2 linked regions of the Cellulophaga sp. L1A9 genome follow. The protein of the gene in region 1 interacts with the protein of each later gene in a pairwise test. Links are inferred from orthologs where the notes say so. Each region holds a gene or a part of one and is shown in the gene's direction. Other genes may lie near its edges. The genes, in order: GQR94_RS05095 and ftsA.

Region 1 (8,775 bases):
TTTTTGCAAATTACCACTTTGATAATCTGTGTTTACATCATAATACTTATAAGCAGTTCTAACTTCTAAATTTGGTAAAATTCTATGCCCCAATTCTACCTGAAAGCTACTTGCACTACTCTTCCCTTCTAAGTTATAAAAAGAAATTTCACGAGGATTTTCCCAATCTACTACAATTTGGTTTTTAAAATCGGTTTTATAAAAATCTATACTGAAATTTCCTGGTCTATCTAAAAATGTGAAGCCTTGCAAAAAACTTACGCCATAATTCCAAGCATCTTCTGGGTCCAAACCATAAATATCGCCCCCAGCATTTGATATATTTATTGTTCTTGAAGAACCAAAAAGTTGCTGATTTTCAGCAAAAATATTTGCCGCTCTTTTACCCCTACCAAATGATCCTTTCAAACTTCCTTTGTCCCAAGGAGTATAGCGAATATGAAACCTTGGTGTTACAAAAGTACCCAACCTATTATGCGTATCTACACGCAGGCCTGCCGTTAAATTTACCTTATTTAAATTATCATAATTATATTCAAAAAATGCCCCAACAGAAGCGTCTACCCTTGAAAAATCATCCGCCAACACCAGTTCATCATACCCATCATACGCAAAAGCCAATCCCGTCTTAAACTTATTCTGAGTATCGCCAATAATAGAGTTAAACATTAAATTAGAGTAGATGCTTTCATGGTCAATATCATAGGTGTTAAATCCAAAATATGAATCTTGCTTATGAACACTATACGAAGTTTGTAAACTTATATTTTGAAAAGGTAAATCTGGAAAAATATAAGCCAACTTCATAGAAGCATCAAAACGACGTGTTTTCACTTCACTACCCCAAGAATTTGTTGTAAACTTATCTAGAGATGGCTCAAAATTTGTTTGCCCTAATTGCTTATTATCATTTAAAAATCGAACATTTAAGAAACTTATCCATCCATTTTCCGGATCTTGGTATTGCCAACGATTCATTATATTAATCTGATCCGCCAATGGAGCGTCTAAAAAGCCATCGCCATTATTGTCCTCTTTTTGCGTACGTTTATTACCATGAATGTATAGTCCTGTACTCCATTTCTCGGTTAACTTCTTGTTCAAATGCGTGTTTAACTCGTAACGTCCATTTTGGTTGGCATAGCCATTTACAAAAACAGCGTTATCCGTAAGTGGTTTTACAAGTTCTGTATTAATTTGCCCAGAAATACTCTCATAGCCATTAACAACACTCCCTGCTCCTTTTGTTATTTGAATACTTTCTACCCACGTACCTGGCGTAAATGTTAATCCGTAGGCCTGAGACGCACCACGAACCATAGGAATATTCTCCTGAGTAATTAATAAATAAGGACTGGTAAGCCCTAACATTTGTATTTGCTTTGTACCAGTTAATGCGTCAGAATAATTTACATCTATTGCAGGATTGGTCTCAAAACTTTCAGATAAGTTGCAGCAAGCCGCCTTCAATAACTCCGCACTATTAATAGTTACCACATTCTGTGAGCTGAAATAAGCTTTCTGTACCGCATCTCGTTTTTGATTTACCACCACTTCATTAAGAGTGTTTGATGGATTTAATGTGTGTTTAATTTTTCTTGGTTGATCTACAGTTAAGGTATCAGATTCAAAACCCACATAACTGATGATCAACTTATGGTATTGCGCATCATAAGGAATTGAGAAATTCCCATCAAAATCTGTCACCACACCTATTTGAGAATTCATCCAATAGACATTAGCCCCCGGCAAGCCTAAAGTAGCATTAATAGCACCTCCATCAACCACTACTCCTTCTATTTTATCTTGAGAAAGCGCTGCAAAAGGCAATAATACTGCAATAAGTAGTTTTATATATGTATTCATTTGTAATTTAAATTTGAAAAATTATTTAAGTAAGAGTTATTCAGTGTCATACCAAAAACAGGAAAGCACGAAATGGCATACAGAAAATCACGTTTAAAAAAACAAGATTCAACGGCATGCTGTCAACTATAAATAAAAAATCAAATTAAATAAACCTCGTCTAATACGTGTATATCTTTGACGATAATTGTTGGCGGATAGTTGTCAAAAGAACGTTCCAGTTCAAAACCATTGCCAAATAAGTTAAAATAAGAATATGCATAAGCGACTACAAAGAACTGCTGCGCTAGATCAAAATCATTATCATGGAATACCAAATCATCTTGCCCTTCTGTAATGATTATTTCATCATCGCAGCAAGAATTTGAATCTTCAACATGTTCGCCATTGCCATCAGACTGCGAAACCATATTCATACCACAATCTTGCGAAGAAGTAAACAATGCAATATCCATAAGATGCCCTAAACAATAGTGCTTTTCTACCTTCCACGAAATCGTGGAAGCCAATAGCAAAATTGCCATGGTTACAGATAAAATATTGAAAAGTCCTTTTTTCATTCCTGCAAAATTACAAAATATTCATACGCTACCTTAGAATAGTTATGAAGATTAACGAATATTTATTGCATTTGTTCTGTAATTTTTAAATAAAATATTCGACTTTTGGAGCAAATATCAACAGATAAAAAATGTTTGACACTTTAAAGGAACAAATCCTAGCTATAACTAGCAATTCTGTAACTAATACTGATTTGCAATTACAACAAATTTGCGACTTACTTAAAGAGCGTGTACCTCACTATGACTGGGTAGGCTTCTATTTTAAAAATGGAGATAAGAACGAATTAAAATTAGGCCCCTATGCAGGTGCACCCACAGACCATATTATTATTCCTTTTGGAAAGGGTATCTGTGGACAAGTTGCTGTAAGCAATGAAAACTTTATTGTCCCTGATGTAAAAGCTCAAGATAATTACATTGCATGTAGCATTACCGTAAAGGCTGAAATTGTAATTCCGCTATTCGTAAACGGCGAAAACGTTGGTCAAATAGATATTGATTCTAACACGCCAGATCCTTTTACAAAGGCTGATGAGCACTTTTTAGAGTTCATAAATGCAGAAGTAGCTAAAATTCTTTAAAATTTTATATTTTTTATTGATAAAATCGATGCTTTTTTAACTTCAAAAAAATTACTTTTGCGTGCTTAAGATATTAATCATAAGCACATAAAAATGAGCACCACCAAAAAAGCTACATCAGCATTAATTTCAGTATTTCATAAAGATGGCTTAGCGCCAATCGTTAAAAAATTTCAAGAACTAGGTATTACCATATATTCTACTGGTGGTACAGAAAAATTTGTTCGTGATTTAGGCATAGATGTAGTCCCTGTTGAAGATGTAACAAGTTATCCTTCTATTTTAGGTGGCCGTGTAAAAACCTTACACCCAAAAGTATTCGGAGGTATTTTGAATCGTCAAGACAATGAAAATGACCAAAAACAATTGGCTGAATTTGAAATTCCGCAAATAGATATTGTTATTGTTGATTTATACCCTTTTGAAAAAACAGTAGCTAGTGGTGCATCAGAGCAAGATATTATAGAAAAAATTGATATTGGTGGTATTTCTTTAATTCGTGCAGCTGCTAAAAACTTTAAGGATGTACTTTGTGTTTCTTCTATGGAAGATTATACTGAAGTTTTAGAATTGATTTCTGCAAATAATGGCACTACAACACTTGAAGATCGTAAGCGTTTTGCTGCTAAATCTTTTAATGTTTCTTCTCATTATGATACTGCAATTTTCAATTATTTTAATAAAGATAAGCAAGAAACAGTTTTAAAAATTAGCGAAACGAATGGTCAAGTTTTACGTTACGGCGAAAACCCACACCAAAAAGGTTTTTTCTTTGGTGATTTCGATGCGATGTTTGACAAGCTTCATGGAAAAGAATTATCATACAACAATCTTTTAGATGTTGATGCTGCCGTGAATTTAATGGGAGAGTTTAAAAATGACGAACCTACATTTGCTATCTTAAAACACAACAACGCTTGTGGTTTAGCATCAAGAAGCAGCCTACACCAAGCTTATGTAGATGCTTTAGCAGGAGATCCTGTTTCTGCATTTGGAGGTGTTTTAATTAGCAACAAAGAAATTGACAAGGCTACAGCCGAAGAAATTCATAAATTATTCTGCGAAGTGGTTATTGCTCCTAGCTATGCTGCCGATGCTTTAGAAATTTTAAAAGGAAAGAAAAACAGAATTATTCTTATTCAAAACGAAGTAGAATTGCCACAAACTTCTGTTCGCACCTGCCTTAATGGTGTTTTAGTTCAAGACAAAGATTTTATTACCGATGCTAAGGCTGATTTAAAAACAGCTACGAAAACAGCGCCTACGACCCAAGAGGTTGAAGATTTAATATTTGCTTCAAAATTATGTAAGCATACAAAATCAAACACCATTGTTCTGGCTAAAAACAAACAATTATACGCTAGTGGTACAGGACAGACATCTAGAGTTGATGCCTTAAACCAAGCGATACACAAAGCAAACACATTTAATTTCGATTTAAAAGGTGCTGTCATGGCGAGTGATGCATTTTTCCCTTTCCCTGACTGTGTAGAAATTGCAGGCAATAGCGGAATTTCAAGTGTCATTCAACCTGGAGGATCAATTAAAGACGAATTAAGTGTAGAATACTGTAATTCTAATGGAATTTCTATGGTAATGACAGGTACACGTCATTTTAAACATTAATTTTGTTACTTTCGTCGATAAAACTTACTTTTAGTACACAACCAAATAAATAGAAATGGGATTTTTTGATTTCTTGACAGAGGAAATAGCTATTGACTTAGGTACGGCTAACACTCTTATAATACATAACGACAAAGTTGTTGTTGATAGCCCTTCTATCGTAGCCAGAGATAGAATTAGTGGGAAAATAATTGCTGTAGGCAAAGAAGCCAACATGATGCAAGGAAAAACCCATGAAAACATTAAGACAATACGCCCTCTTAAAGATGGTGTAATTGCCGATTTTGATGCTTCTGAAAAGATGATAAATATGTTCATTAAGAACATACCAGCATTAAAGAAAAAATGGTTTCCTCCTGCGTTGCGTATGGTCATTTGTATTCCTTCTGGAATTACTGAAGTAGAAATGCGTGCTGTAAAAGAATCTGCAGAACGTGTTAATGGTAAAGAAGTTTATTTAATTCATGAACCAATGGCAGCTGCTATTGGTATTGGTTTAGATATTATGCAACCAAAAGGAAACATGATTGTAGATATAGGTGGTGGTACTACAGAGATTGCTGTAATTGCCTTAGGTGGTATCGTTTGTGATAAATCTGTGAAAATTGCAGGTGATGTCTTTACCAATGATATTATTTATTACATGCGTACACAACACAACCTTTATGTTGGAGAGAGTACTGCAGAAAACATTAAAATAACTATTGGTTCTGCTACTGAAGACTTACAAACACCTCCAGATGAAATGTCTGTTCAGGGTAGAGATTTATTGACAGGAAAACCAAAACAAGTACAAATCTCTTATAGAGAAATTGCAAAAGCCTTAGACAAATCTATCTTACGTGTAGAAGATGCAGTAATGGAAACTTTATCACAAACTCCTCCAGAACTTGCTGCAGATATCTATAATACTGGTATTTATTTAGCCGGTGGTGGTTCTATGCTAAGAGGTTTAGACCGTAGGTTATCTCAAAAAACAGATTTACCCGTATATATAGCAGAAGATCCATTAAGAGCAGTTGTACGCGGAACAGGAATCGCATTAAAGAATCTTGAACGCTACAAAAGTATCTTGATCAAATAGCGAATAGCATAATCCTAGAGCACTTTTCTAATATCATATTACAAAAGTGCTTTAATGGTTTTGCCGCACTCAAAAATAATTAAAGTGAATGCAACAGATTATTAATTTTATATTTCGGAATAAAAATCTGCTCCTTTATTTATTCCTATTATTTATATCACTTGCTTTTACCATTCAATCGCATTCCTACCATCAATCAAAATTTTTTAATTCAGCAAATTGGTTGACAGGCGGCGTATACAAAACCTCGAATGGAATTTCTTCTTATTTCAATTTAGAAAAAGAAAATCAGAAATTAGTCGATGAAAATATGCGTTTAAGACGTATCATCATCAACAATGAATACAATGCCGAAATACCTGTTGACAGTCTTAAGCTAGACAGCACTTTAATAGATTACACCATTATTTCTGCAAAAATTATTAAAAACAGCTATTCCAACCTAGACAACTATATTACACTAAATAAGGGCTCTAAAAACGGTATCCAACAAGATATGGGTGTTATCACCCCAAACGGAATTCTCGGTATCATTGAAAATACAAGCGGTAAATTCTCTAGAGTTCAAAGCATTTTAAATAGAAAGTCTAATTTAAATGCCAAGCTAAAGAACACCGATAATTTTGGATCCTTAATTTGGGACACTAAAGATTTTAATACGGTACAACTAATAGACATTCCTAGACGTATACCTATTAAAGTTGGCGATACGATATTGACTGGAGCTGCCTCGAGTATTTTTCCTGAAAACATACCTATCGGAACCATTAAAAGTTTTGGCTTAGATGTTTCAAAAAGTTCGTATACCATTAACATTTCACTTTTTAATGATATGTCTAACCTCAAAAATGTATATATCATTAACAACACCAATCGTGTTACCCTAGAGGAATTAGAATCAACAAATGTCAAGTAAATATTACTTTATAAATATCGTACGCTTTATTGCGCTTGTTTTAGCTCAAGTTCTAATCTGCAATAACATCAACTTCTGGGGATATATAAACCCCATGATTTACATCTTGTTTCTATATTGGTACCCTATAAAACAAAATAGAGCAGTATTTCTTGTTATCTCATTTTTTCTAGGATTTACTATAGATATTTTCTCTGACACTTTAGCGATACATACAGCCGCGACATTAACAATTGCATACCTAAGACCTACAATAATGCGTTTTTGTTTTGGAGTGAATTTTGAATTCCAAAGCTTTAGATTATCATCTGCACCCCGAATTCAGCAAATAACCTACCTCGCTTTGTTAATTGTGATACATCATACGGTTTTCTTTACCCTAGAAGTTTTTAATTTTGATAATTTTCTTCTAATTTTAAAGAAAATACTTGTAGTGAGTATTGCTTCTTTATTTTTGTGTATTTTAATAAGCTCTCTTTTCAGTGTTAAAAAAGAAAATTAAACAAATATTCTATCTAATTTTGGGGCAATTTTTTAAATTACTTTAAACCATAATTTGTTGATTTTCATCAAAAAATGAAAAAAATATTACTATCATCAATCATTATTATCATCGGCTTAACCTTTATTGGGAGATTGTCGTATCTGCAGGTATTTAGACATTCTTCTATGCAGGTTACAGAAGATACTGCCATAAAAGCAATCTATGATTATCCAGAGCGTGGATATATCTACGACCGTAATGGTGATTTATTGGTTGCCAATCAGCCTGCATATGATGTTATGATTATTCCGCGCGAAGTTAAAAAGTTAGACACTTTAGAATTTTGCAAACTACTAGGAATAGAAAAAGCTACTTTTTTAAAACAATTTAAAAAAGCAAAAAATTATTCTCCAAGACTACCATCGGTATTAGTGCCTCAATTATCTAAAAAAGATTACGCACGATTACAAGAGAAGATGCGTAAATACAAAGGTTTCTATATTCAGAAAAGATCATTACGCTATTATGACACGCATAGTGGTGCCAATGTTTTTGGTTTTATTTCTGAAGTTAACGATTATGAATTAAACGAAAACCCCTACTACAAACTTGGAGAACTTAAAGGCCGAACAGGAATAGAAAAACAATACGAAGCAATTCTACGAGGCCGAAAAGGCGTTAAATACATTCAAAAAGATAGATTTAACAGAGATATTGGCCCCTATAAAAATGGTATTTTAGATACTTTACCTGAACAAGGAAAAGAAATTAAAATTACTATTGACAAACAACTTCAAGAATACGGAGAATTGTTAATGAATGGAAAACGTGGAGGAGTTGTAGCTATTGAACCCGCTACGGGAGAAATTTTAGCCATGATTTCTGGTCCTACCTATGACCCTAATTTATTGGTTGGACGTGAACGTTCTAAAAATTACACGAAACTTTATAATGATTCTATTGCACAACCAACCTATGATCGCTCCGTTCTTGCGCAAACTTCACCAGGATCTCCTTTTAAAACAATAAATGCATTAATAGCATTACAAGAAAACGTAATTACCCCTGAAACCAAAATACAATGCTATAACGGTTTTTATGTGGGTAACAAAAAAAGAGGTTGTCACTGCGGTGGGGGTTTAAGAGATTTAGACGTAGGAATTTATAAGTCTTGTAATGCCTATTTCGCAGGTACGTTTAGAAAAATATTTGAAAAATTCCCTACAACAGATGAAGGTATGGATGTTTGGGACAAACATGTAAAAAGCTTCGGATTAGGAGGTTTTCTAGGATCTGATATTCCTACAGGCCGAAGTGGATCTATCCCAACTAAAGAGACCTATGACCGCATGTACGGCGATAATAGATGGTCTTCTTCATATTTTATATCAAATGCTATTGGCCAAGGAGAAATCCTTGTTACACCGCTACAATTAGCGAATATGACTGCCGCAATTGCCAATCGCGGATATTATATCATTCCTCATGTTCTTAAAGAAGTGGAAGGGGAAAAAATTACAAATCAAAAATACCTAGAAAAACCTAACACTACCATAGACAAAAAACATTTTGAGCCTGTTGTACAAGGTATGGCGAATGTATACAAACATGGAACTGGGAGAGGCGTTCAAATACCAGATATAGATATTGCAGGA
Region 2 (8,725 bases), 1.6 Mb from region 1 along the record:
AAAGGCAATAATCTTATTGCTCACGGTAACAGGGCTTTTTGCATTTTCTAATAATAGACATAGCAAAAAACCAATTTCAGAACTGGATGTAATGTTCACAGATGAGAATAATTTATACGTGACTACGGGCATGGTTAATAAATTGTTAATACAAAGTTTCCAAGGGTTTGATATGGTACCTAAAGAAAATTTAGTTTTGAATAACATGGAAAAGGCCATTGAGGCCAATGAAATGGTTAAAAAGGCACAAGTATACCTCACGGTAAATGGAAAATTGACGACAAAAATCGCTCAACGTAACCCCATTGGTCGTGTGGAAAGTGGTACAATATATTATCTGGATGATGAAGGAAAGCGTATGCCGCTATCTAGAAATCATTCCGCGAGGGTACCTGTTATTACAGGAAACATTACCGACGATAGTTTAAAAGAAGTACATTTTATATTAGACTATATCAATGGAGATGATTTTTTGCATAAAAATGTAATAGGTATTCAGGTATTAAATAACCGAAAATATCAGTTAAAATTTAGAACAGAAAGTTTTGTAGTAAACCTTGGAAAAGCAGAGGAGTTAAGTCAGAAGTTTAACAAATTTAGAGCTTTTTATAAAAAAGGGAAAAAAGATAATTCGCTTGCGCAATATAGTTTAGTGAGCTTAGAGTATAATAATCAAGTAGTGTGCACCAAAATTTAAGATATGGAACAAGGTAAATATTCAGTTGGTTTAGATATTGGAACTACTAAAATAGTTGCCATTATTGGTAAGGAGAATGAATATGGGAAGATTGAGATTTTAGGGATTGGAAAATCTAAAAGTCTTGGTGTGCATAGAGGTGTTGTTAATAATATTACGCAAACGATACAATCTATTCAGCAGGCTGTAGAGCAAGCAGAATCTAATTCAGGATTAAAAATTGGTTCTGTAGTTGTAGGTATCGCAGGTCAGCATATCCGTAGCTTACAGCATAGCGATTATATAACCAGGGATGATTCTGAACAGGTTATCAATGAGGATGATGTAGATAAGTTATGTAATCAAGTATATAAACTGATCATGCTTCCTGGTGAAGAAATTATCCATGTGTTACCACAAGAATATAAAATTGATGGTCAGGCAGAGATAAAAGAACCAATGGGAATGTATGGCGCTCGTTTAGAAGCTAATTTTCATGTAGTTGTAGGTCAAGTGTCCTCAATAAAAAATGTAGGACGCTGTATTAAGAGTGCAGGCTTAGATTTAGGGAGCATTACATTGGAGCCATTGGCATCAGCTAATGCGGTATTGAGTCAAGAAGAAAAAGAAGCAGGTGTAGCTTTAATTGATATAGGAGGAGGTACAACAGATTTGGCTATTTTCAAAGATGGTATTATTCGCCATACGGCAGTAATCCCATTTGGGGGAAATGTTATTACGGAAGATATCAAAGAAGGCTGCTCTATTATCGAAAAGCAAGCAGAATTATTGAAAATAAAATTTGGTTCTGCATGGCCTGGCGAGAATAAAGAAAATGAGATTGTTTCGATACCAGGATTACGTGGGAGAGAACCAAAGGAAATAACGCTTAAAAACTTATCTAAGATTATTCATGCAAGAGTTGTGGAAATTGTAGAACAAGTATATGTTGAGATTAAGAATTATGGTCATGACGAGCAGAAGAAAAAATTAATTGCAGGGATTGTATTAACGGGTGGTGGAAGCCAGTTAAAACATTTAAAGCAATTGGTAGAATATATTACAGGTATGGATACCAGAATTGGGTATCCAAACGAACACTTAGCTGGTGATTCTGATGAGGAAATTGCGAGTCCATTATATGCAACAGCAGTTGGGCTTTTAATGAATGCATTGAAAACAAAAGCTAAGAGTGAGGCAATTGAGGCTGAGGAGGAAGAACTGCAAAGTCAATTGCCAGAAAATGAAATGAATGATGATACTACTGATGGAGAAACTACAGTAGTACAACCGGAAATCCATAGAGAACGTAAATCTATATTTGACAAATGGTCAGATAAGTTAAAAGACTTTTTGGATAACGCGGAATAAAAAAGCACGAAGAACACAGTATAACCAGTAATACAGAACGTATGAGTAACAGTAACGAATTTGGAAGTATTTCCTTTGATTTGCCCAAAAATCAAAGTAATGTAATAAAAGTCATCGGGGTAGGTGGTGGCGGAAGTAACGCAATTAACCACATGTATTTGGCGGGAATAAATGGCGTTGATTTTATTATCTGTAATACAGATTCCCAAGCGCTTGATAATAGTACAGTACCCAACAAAATTCAATTAGGGGTTTCCTTAACTGAAGGTCTTGGTGCTGGTGCAAACCCAGAAGTTGGGGAGCAGTCTGCTATTGAGAGCATGGAAGAAATAAAAAATATGTTGGGTACCAACACTAAAATGGTTTTCATTACTGCAGGAATGGGCGGTGGTACTGGAACAGGTGCGGCACCAATGATAGCAAAGCAAGCTAAGGAACTGGATATCCTTACGGTTGGTATTGTTACAATTCCTTTTCAGTTTGAAGGTCAAATGAGAACCAAGCAAGCACAAGCAGGGATTGAAAAGTTACGTAACAATGTAGATTCTCTAATCGTTATCAATAATAACAAACTAAGAGAAGTTTATGGAAATTTAGGCTTTAAAGCAGGTTTCTCAAAAGCAGATGAAGTTTTAGCTACAGCTGCTAGAGGTATTGCAGAAGTTATAACACATCACTATACACAAAACATCGATTTACGTGATGCTAAAACAGTACTATCTAATAGTGGTACAGCAATCATGGGATCTTCAACTTCATCAGGTTCAAACAGAGCAAATGAAGCTATTATGAGCGCCTTAGATTCGCCGTTATTGAATGATAATAAAATTTCTGGAGCTAAAAATGTGTTATTATTAATCGTTTCTGGTACTAAAGAAATCACTATTGATGAAATAGGGGAGATCAACGATCATATACAAAGCGAAGCAGGCCATAGTGCAAACATCATTATGGGTGTTGGTGAAGATGAAACACTGGGGGAAGCTATTGCTGTAACCGTGATCGCTACGGGTTTTAATATAGACCAGCAAGATACTATTGTAAATACAGAATCTAAAAAAATAATCCATACACTTGAAGATAGCCAAAAGGCAGAGCAATTGTTAATGGGTTCGGAGAATGTAGTCTTTCAGTTGGTCGAAGAAGAGGAAAAAGTAAAAGAGGTAGTAAAAGAAGAGCCTAAAATTGTAAAACATATTTTAGAGGAAGATAAGCCAGAGATGGATTTAATTCCGACTTCTAGCTATATCAAGAACTTTAATGTATTCTACGATGAAGTAATAGCTGAAAATGTAGGGGATGATTTCATTATCGTAGATTCAAAAACACAGATAGATAATTTTGAAGTTATCGATCCGATTACTGTTTCTTCAGTAAAAATTGAAGACGATCAATTTCTTTTCAGTTTTGATGGCCCTGAGGCAGAAAAAATGAAAGAAAATAAGAAAGATAACGTCGTGATGTTTTCTTTGGATGATGAAGTAAGAGATATGGATGTAAAAGATCCTATCGAAGTTATTCCAGTAGTAGAATATAATAAAGATGGTGAAAAGCGCTATAGTCTTGATGATTATATGGAGCTAGAGGGAAAACTTAATGAAGCGAAGTCTAAAGCAGAAAAAGTGGAGCCTAAAGTTTTAGAAGAAGAAATGCGTTTTGAGCAAAAAACGGTTGAGAAGGAAACTAAGCATGTAGAAGAAGCTGCTCATGTAGACCCTATGGATATGCCTTTAGAGGAACTTCTTAGAAGTAGATCTGAAGAAAGAAAACGTAAGTTAAAAGATTTCAATTACAAATTTCAAAACAATAATGCTAAGCATATTGATGAAATTGAAAAACACCCAGCGTACAAACGTCAGGGAGTTCATTTGAATGAAGTAAATAGAGAAAACAAAATTTCTAGAACATCATTAAGTGAAGATAGTAATGATGATATTCAAATAAGAACTAACAATTCTTTTTTACATGATAATGTAGATTAAACATTGTTTTTAGAATAGTATAAACCCAGAAATACACTGTATTTTTGGGTTTATTTTTTTATCTTCGTGCCGCTAAAATAAAATGTTATGAGCTTACAGGATCAGGTAATGACCGAGATTAAAACAGCGATGAAAGCTAAAGATAAAGTAGCTTTAGAGTCGTTAAGAGCAATAAAATCTGCGTTGTTATTGATGCAAACAGATAATGGCTCAGGAGAAGCTATTACAGAAGAGGCAGAAATTCAGTTAATTCAGAAGTTGGTAAAGCAACGTAAGGATAGTGCTGCAATTTTTATAGAACAAGGTAGAGAAGACTTGGCGGAGCCGGAATTGGCACAAGTGGCAGTTATAGAAAAGTTCTTGCCAGAGCAATTAACAGAAGAAGAAATAGAGAAAGTTGTATTGCAAACTATTGAAACTACTGGTGCAGATGGTATGAAAGATATGGGTAAAGTTATGGGAATGGTATCTAAAGCGCTTGCAGGTCAAGCAGATGGTAAAACCATTTCTATGATTGTAAAAAAGAAATTGGCATAGTAAGAAAATAGTAACGGCTGCGTAGTTCAACTGGATACCCGCCTGCCGGCAGGCAGGGAATATCAAGTATAGGTATGAAGTACTATGTTTATGTTTTAGAGAGTGAGAAAGATAAAAGGTGGTATAAAGGACATACTGCAGATTTGGATAAACGGATTAAGGAACATAATTCAGGAAAGACTAAATCAACTAAAGGTTTTGTTCCTTGGAGATTGGTTTATTTTGAACTATTTGAAACAAGGAAAGAAGCTATACAAAGAGAAAAGTATTTCAAAACCGGAAGTGGTAGAGAATTTTTAAAGAAAATAATAACGGCTGCGTAGTTCAACTGGATACCCGCCTGCCGGCAGGCAGGGAATATCAAGTATAGGTATGAAGTATTATGTTTATGTTTTAGAAAGTGAAAAAGAGAAAAGTATTTCAAAACCGGAAGTGGTAGAGAATTTTTAAAGAAAATAGTAACGGCTGCGTAGTTCAACTGGATACCCGCCTGCCGGCAGGCAGGGAATATCAAGTATAGTATGAAGTACTATGTTTATGTTTTAGAAAGTGAAAAAGAGAAAAGTATTTCAAAACCGGAAGTGGTAGAGAATTTTTAAAGAAAATAGTAACGGCTGCGTAGTTCAACTGGATAGAATATCAGATTTCGGCTCTGAGGGTTGGGGGTTCGAATCCCTTCGCGGTCACGAATAAATAAAAAGTCTCATAAAATATACAAGCTTGCTTGCGTATATTTTGTGAGACTTTTTATTTTCAAAGCGGAGCTTTAAGGGATCAACGCAGTTCATCCTTTATTCGTGAAAATGTTGAATATGGTTTTAATGTTTACTTGCGTATATTTTATGAGACTTTTTATTTTCAAAGCGGAGCTTTGATGGATCAACGCAGTTTGTTTTTTAGTTTACATTATTAATTATTTAGACGTATTATTCTCAACATCAGCATAAATATAGCTATCTTAAGTTCTTAATGATAGGAAATTTTATATGAAATAGATGTTTAGAGGGATGCATTTTTTTAAGGATAGTATAAAACTGCTTACTGTATTTATAGCCTTCTTTTGTTCTATAATTGTTGCTTCTCAAGAAATACCACATTTAGAGACAATATTAAATCAGCTAGAATTAGACTTGTCTGAATGTAAAACAGATCTAATTGTAGCTAAGGTAAAGCCTGATAATTCAGAAGAAACTATCGTTGTTATACCAGAAATTGTCCAAGAAGATGAGGATTATTTTGAGCTTAATAGCCATATTTTAATTATAGAAACTAATACAGGGAAAATAAAATCCAGATATTTTGAAGGTTCATTAACGAACGAGTGGTATTCAGATGCAGTTAGATTGGCAGAAATAAAGATTGATACGGCTCCTTATCTTCTTTCAGAAGACACTAGGGCATTCGGTATCCGGGTTTATTATTACAATAACTCACATCCGAATCCGTACAGTCATGAAACAATTTCGTTATATTTTGATGAAAATAATACCCTAAAACAGGTTTTGAAAAATTTTGAAATGATGAGCTATGGTGGCGAAGTGAACTCAGAATGCGAAGCAGACCTAAGTGGCGTTGAAAAAGTGTTAATCCTTAAGGAAACAAAAACAAATGGCTATTTTGATATTTTAGTAAAAAGCACTGTGAAAACAACAACTAGAAAAGAAGCTTCAAATGGTGATTGCATTGAAGAAAAAAAGATTACAAATCTAGATCAAGTATTAAAGTTTAAAAACGGTAAATACCAATGAATATAATTTATGCTTTTAAAAACTGAATTAAGTACGCAATCAAAATACTTATCATAAGCCCTATATTCACTTTTGCCAAATCTTTAATGATAAGGGTATAGGTTGTCTTTAGTTGTTTTTTCTCTAAAAGATATTTTATGGCAATTTCTCTACCTGCCAAAATACCTACGAAAGTCCAAGTGGTACTCATAGGAACATCATTCAAAATAGTAAATAGGTAAAGTAATACCCCGTAGCAAGCATCGATAATCGTTGCAGAGCGGATATGCTGTGTGTTAGATTTCTGATTTACGATCTTTTGTATGTTTCCTCCTTTTACATTAAAGATGTAGGCCATGATGCTTAAAATAACAATAAGGGCTATCCCCAATTCGGAAATAGTTAATTGTCGAGGTAAGAAGACAAAAATATTGGCAAAGTCCTGAATTAACCATTGCGACCATAGAAACCCAGTAGAAAACCATTGCGCAACTAACCAATAGGGTTTTTGCTTTTTCTTATCCATTAATCGGATAGCGGCTTTGGATTCTAATTTCTTAGCAATAATCAGGTATAGTATTAATGCAGCTGCAAAGGCTAGTACATACCCAAAAATAGATTTTAAAATCATTTTTTCAATTAATTGCCCGGAGGAGAATACACTTAAAATCATGAAAGTGGTACTCACAGGAATTCCAAAGCGAGTAATAATTAATAAACTTAGTGGTGCTAGAAGATACCACCAGGGTAAGGGGTCAGGGAGTGGTATTTGGGAAAGACGACCATAAGAGACATCACCATTATTAAAATACCAGCCAAAAAATAAGGTTACTGTTAATATGGTACCGGCAAAAGCCCATAGATACCACCATTTTGTTTTACTGTTTGATGAAATAAAAGTACCCAGTGTTTGTATAACATCATTAGCAATAACAGAATAGGCGGCAATAAAAAAGCCTAAACACACTATAAGTTCATTCATTTAATATAGGAATTAAAATAATATCTTTTCTAAAAAAAGTCGCGTAAATGTAGAAGAATAATTGTTTCGTTAAATGAATTATAAAAAATATTGTGGATTAAATATTAGTGTACCTTTGTGGTGCAATAAGTACATTAAATTTATCTTTTTAGATGAGCAAGATGTTGTGGTATAGAAGTTTATTATTTATTCTGTTGTGTAGCAGTTTTCAAGGGTCTTTTGCGGCTGTTGAAATCGAGGCAAAGCATGACAATTTAGATGTAGCTATCATTCTTGACCAAACTGCAGTACAGGATAGGTTTACTATTAATGCTGATGGGCTTAATGTTATTTGGGAAAATACAACTTCCTCAAATGCAGATACCACGGTAAATTTAGTTTTTGGTTCTTCTTTAAATCCAATACAATATTTATGTGCTCGCAAGAATCAAATTGCTTTACTATACATTTCTTCAAGTGGTTTTATAGATCTTAAGTTTGATACCCATAGAATTGCGTATCATTTTCACTCTTTTCCATAATTTTTAAATGATTTTATTTCACTAGTACGCACTGGGCATTTACTAGTGTTTTCATGGGCTTTATTAAATCAATCTGTAGTAATAACAGCGATTTAATAGCTTTTTTATAATATCATTTTAAAAATATAATATAGTATGGATACTTCAGTTTTAATCATGTGTCTAATTTTAGTAGGCATAATTTTTATACCCTTTTTTTTATTTAACATATCAGGTAAGTCCACTTCAAAAAAAGTAAAAGAAGCGGCACAAGCAGTAAGTGCAAAAAACCAATTGAATATCTCTCAAAGTGAGCTTTGGGGCAATTCTTATATTGGAATTGATGAAAATGAACGAAAACTATTGTTTTTAAAATTCTCCGAAAAAGAGATGTATGAGCGTATGGTGGTTATTTCTGCTATTAAAGAGTGTACAATTCTAGAACAAAGAAAATTCTTTAAAGTAAAAGACAAAAAAGATTCTCATTTAGAGAAGTTAGACTTGAAAATAACACTTAAATCAGGCAAACATTTTGAGCTTAATTTTTATGATGAAACGCTTAATTATTCAGAAGATTTTGAGGTTAAAAGAATTGAAAAATGGAAATTGCTTATTCATCAGTTAATTACCACTGAAAATAATGTTAAGCAAGTAGCTTAATTTTAGTTTGTAATTCACTAAAAACCATTGTTGCGAAACAATGGTTTTTTTGTTTTAAAAGCTATTGCTTGTTCTATTTTTGTAAATTCCACATGTATTCTAATTGTCGTAAGCATATGAACAATAGTATTTTAGACTATTTGTATGTAGATGATTAAAAAAAGTTAATTTTGCGCGCTCAATTTTTTTAGTGTTGCTACTAACAAAGCCTATGGAAAAAATTACATCCTTGAAAAATACACTAACCGCAAAAGCTAAGAAAGTGCTCAGGTTTGCTCGTAAACATCCTT

Evidence for each region.
Region 2: the proteins of GQR94_RS05095 (region 1) and ftsA interact in binary tests that used the Escherichia coli proteins (3 or more experiments, as listed by UniProt). The link is inferred for Cellulophaga sp. L1A9 from one-to-one orthologs.

What each region holds. Positions count from the first base shown.
Region 1 is NZ_CP047027.1:1,176,004-1,184,778, forward strand. The notes cover bases 3,783-6,705. They hold GQR94_RS05095 (rod shape-determining protein), read left to right. Parts: upstream 3,783-4,691; coding sequence 4,692-5,720; downstream 5,721-6,705. Other genes in these bases: purH (bifunctional phosphoribosylaminoimidazolecarboxamide formyltransferase/IMP cyclohydrolase), read left to right, coding at 3,783-4,636; mreC (rod shape-determining protein MreC), read left to right, coding at 5,809-6,636; GQR94_RS05105 (rod shape-determining protein MreD), read left to right, coding at 6,626-6,705. In the rest of the region: GQR94_RS05075 (TonB-dependent receptor), read right to left, coding at 1-1,866; GQR94_RS05080 (hypothetical protein), read right to left, coding at 2,007-2,426; GQR94_RS05085 (GAF domain-containing protein), read left to right, coding at 2,558-3,010; more of purH, read left to right, coding at 3,104-3,782; more of GQR94_RS05105, read left to right, coding at 6,706-7,138; mrdA (penicillin-binding protein 2), read left to right, coding at 7,213-8,775. UniProt on the Escherichia coli protein: Forms membrane-associated dynamic filaments that are essential for cell shape determination. Acts by regulating cell wall synthesis and cell elongation, and thus cell shape.
Region 2 is NZ_CP047027.1:2,730,388-2,739,112, forward strand. The notes cover bases 1-2,873. They hold ftsA (cell division protein FtsA), read left to right. Parts: upstream 1-700; coding sequence 701-2,047; downstream 2,048-2,873. Other genes in these bases: GQR94_RS11865 (cell division protein FtsQ/DivIB), read left to right, coding at 1-697; ftsZ (cell division protein FtsZ), read left to right, coding at 2,089-2,873. Also shown: more of ftsZ, read left to right, coding at 2,874-4,029; GQR94_RS11880 (GatB/YqeY domain-containing protein), read left to right, coding at 4,117-4,566; GQR94_RS11885 (GIY-YIG nuclease family protein), read left to right, coding at 4,641-4,889; GQR94_RS11895 (hypothetical protein), read left to right, coding at 5,574-6,314; GQR94_RS11900 (hypothetical protein), read right to left, coding at 6,322-7,275; GQR94_RS11905 (hypothetical protein), read left to right, coding at 7,428-7,796; GQR94_RS11910 (hypothetical protein), read left to right, coding at 7,932-8,435; GQR94_RS11915 (transglycosylase domain-containing protein), read left to right, coding at 8,647-8,725. UniProt on the Escherichia coli protein: Essential cell division protein that assists in the assembly of the Z ring. May serve as the principal membrane anchor for the Z ring.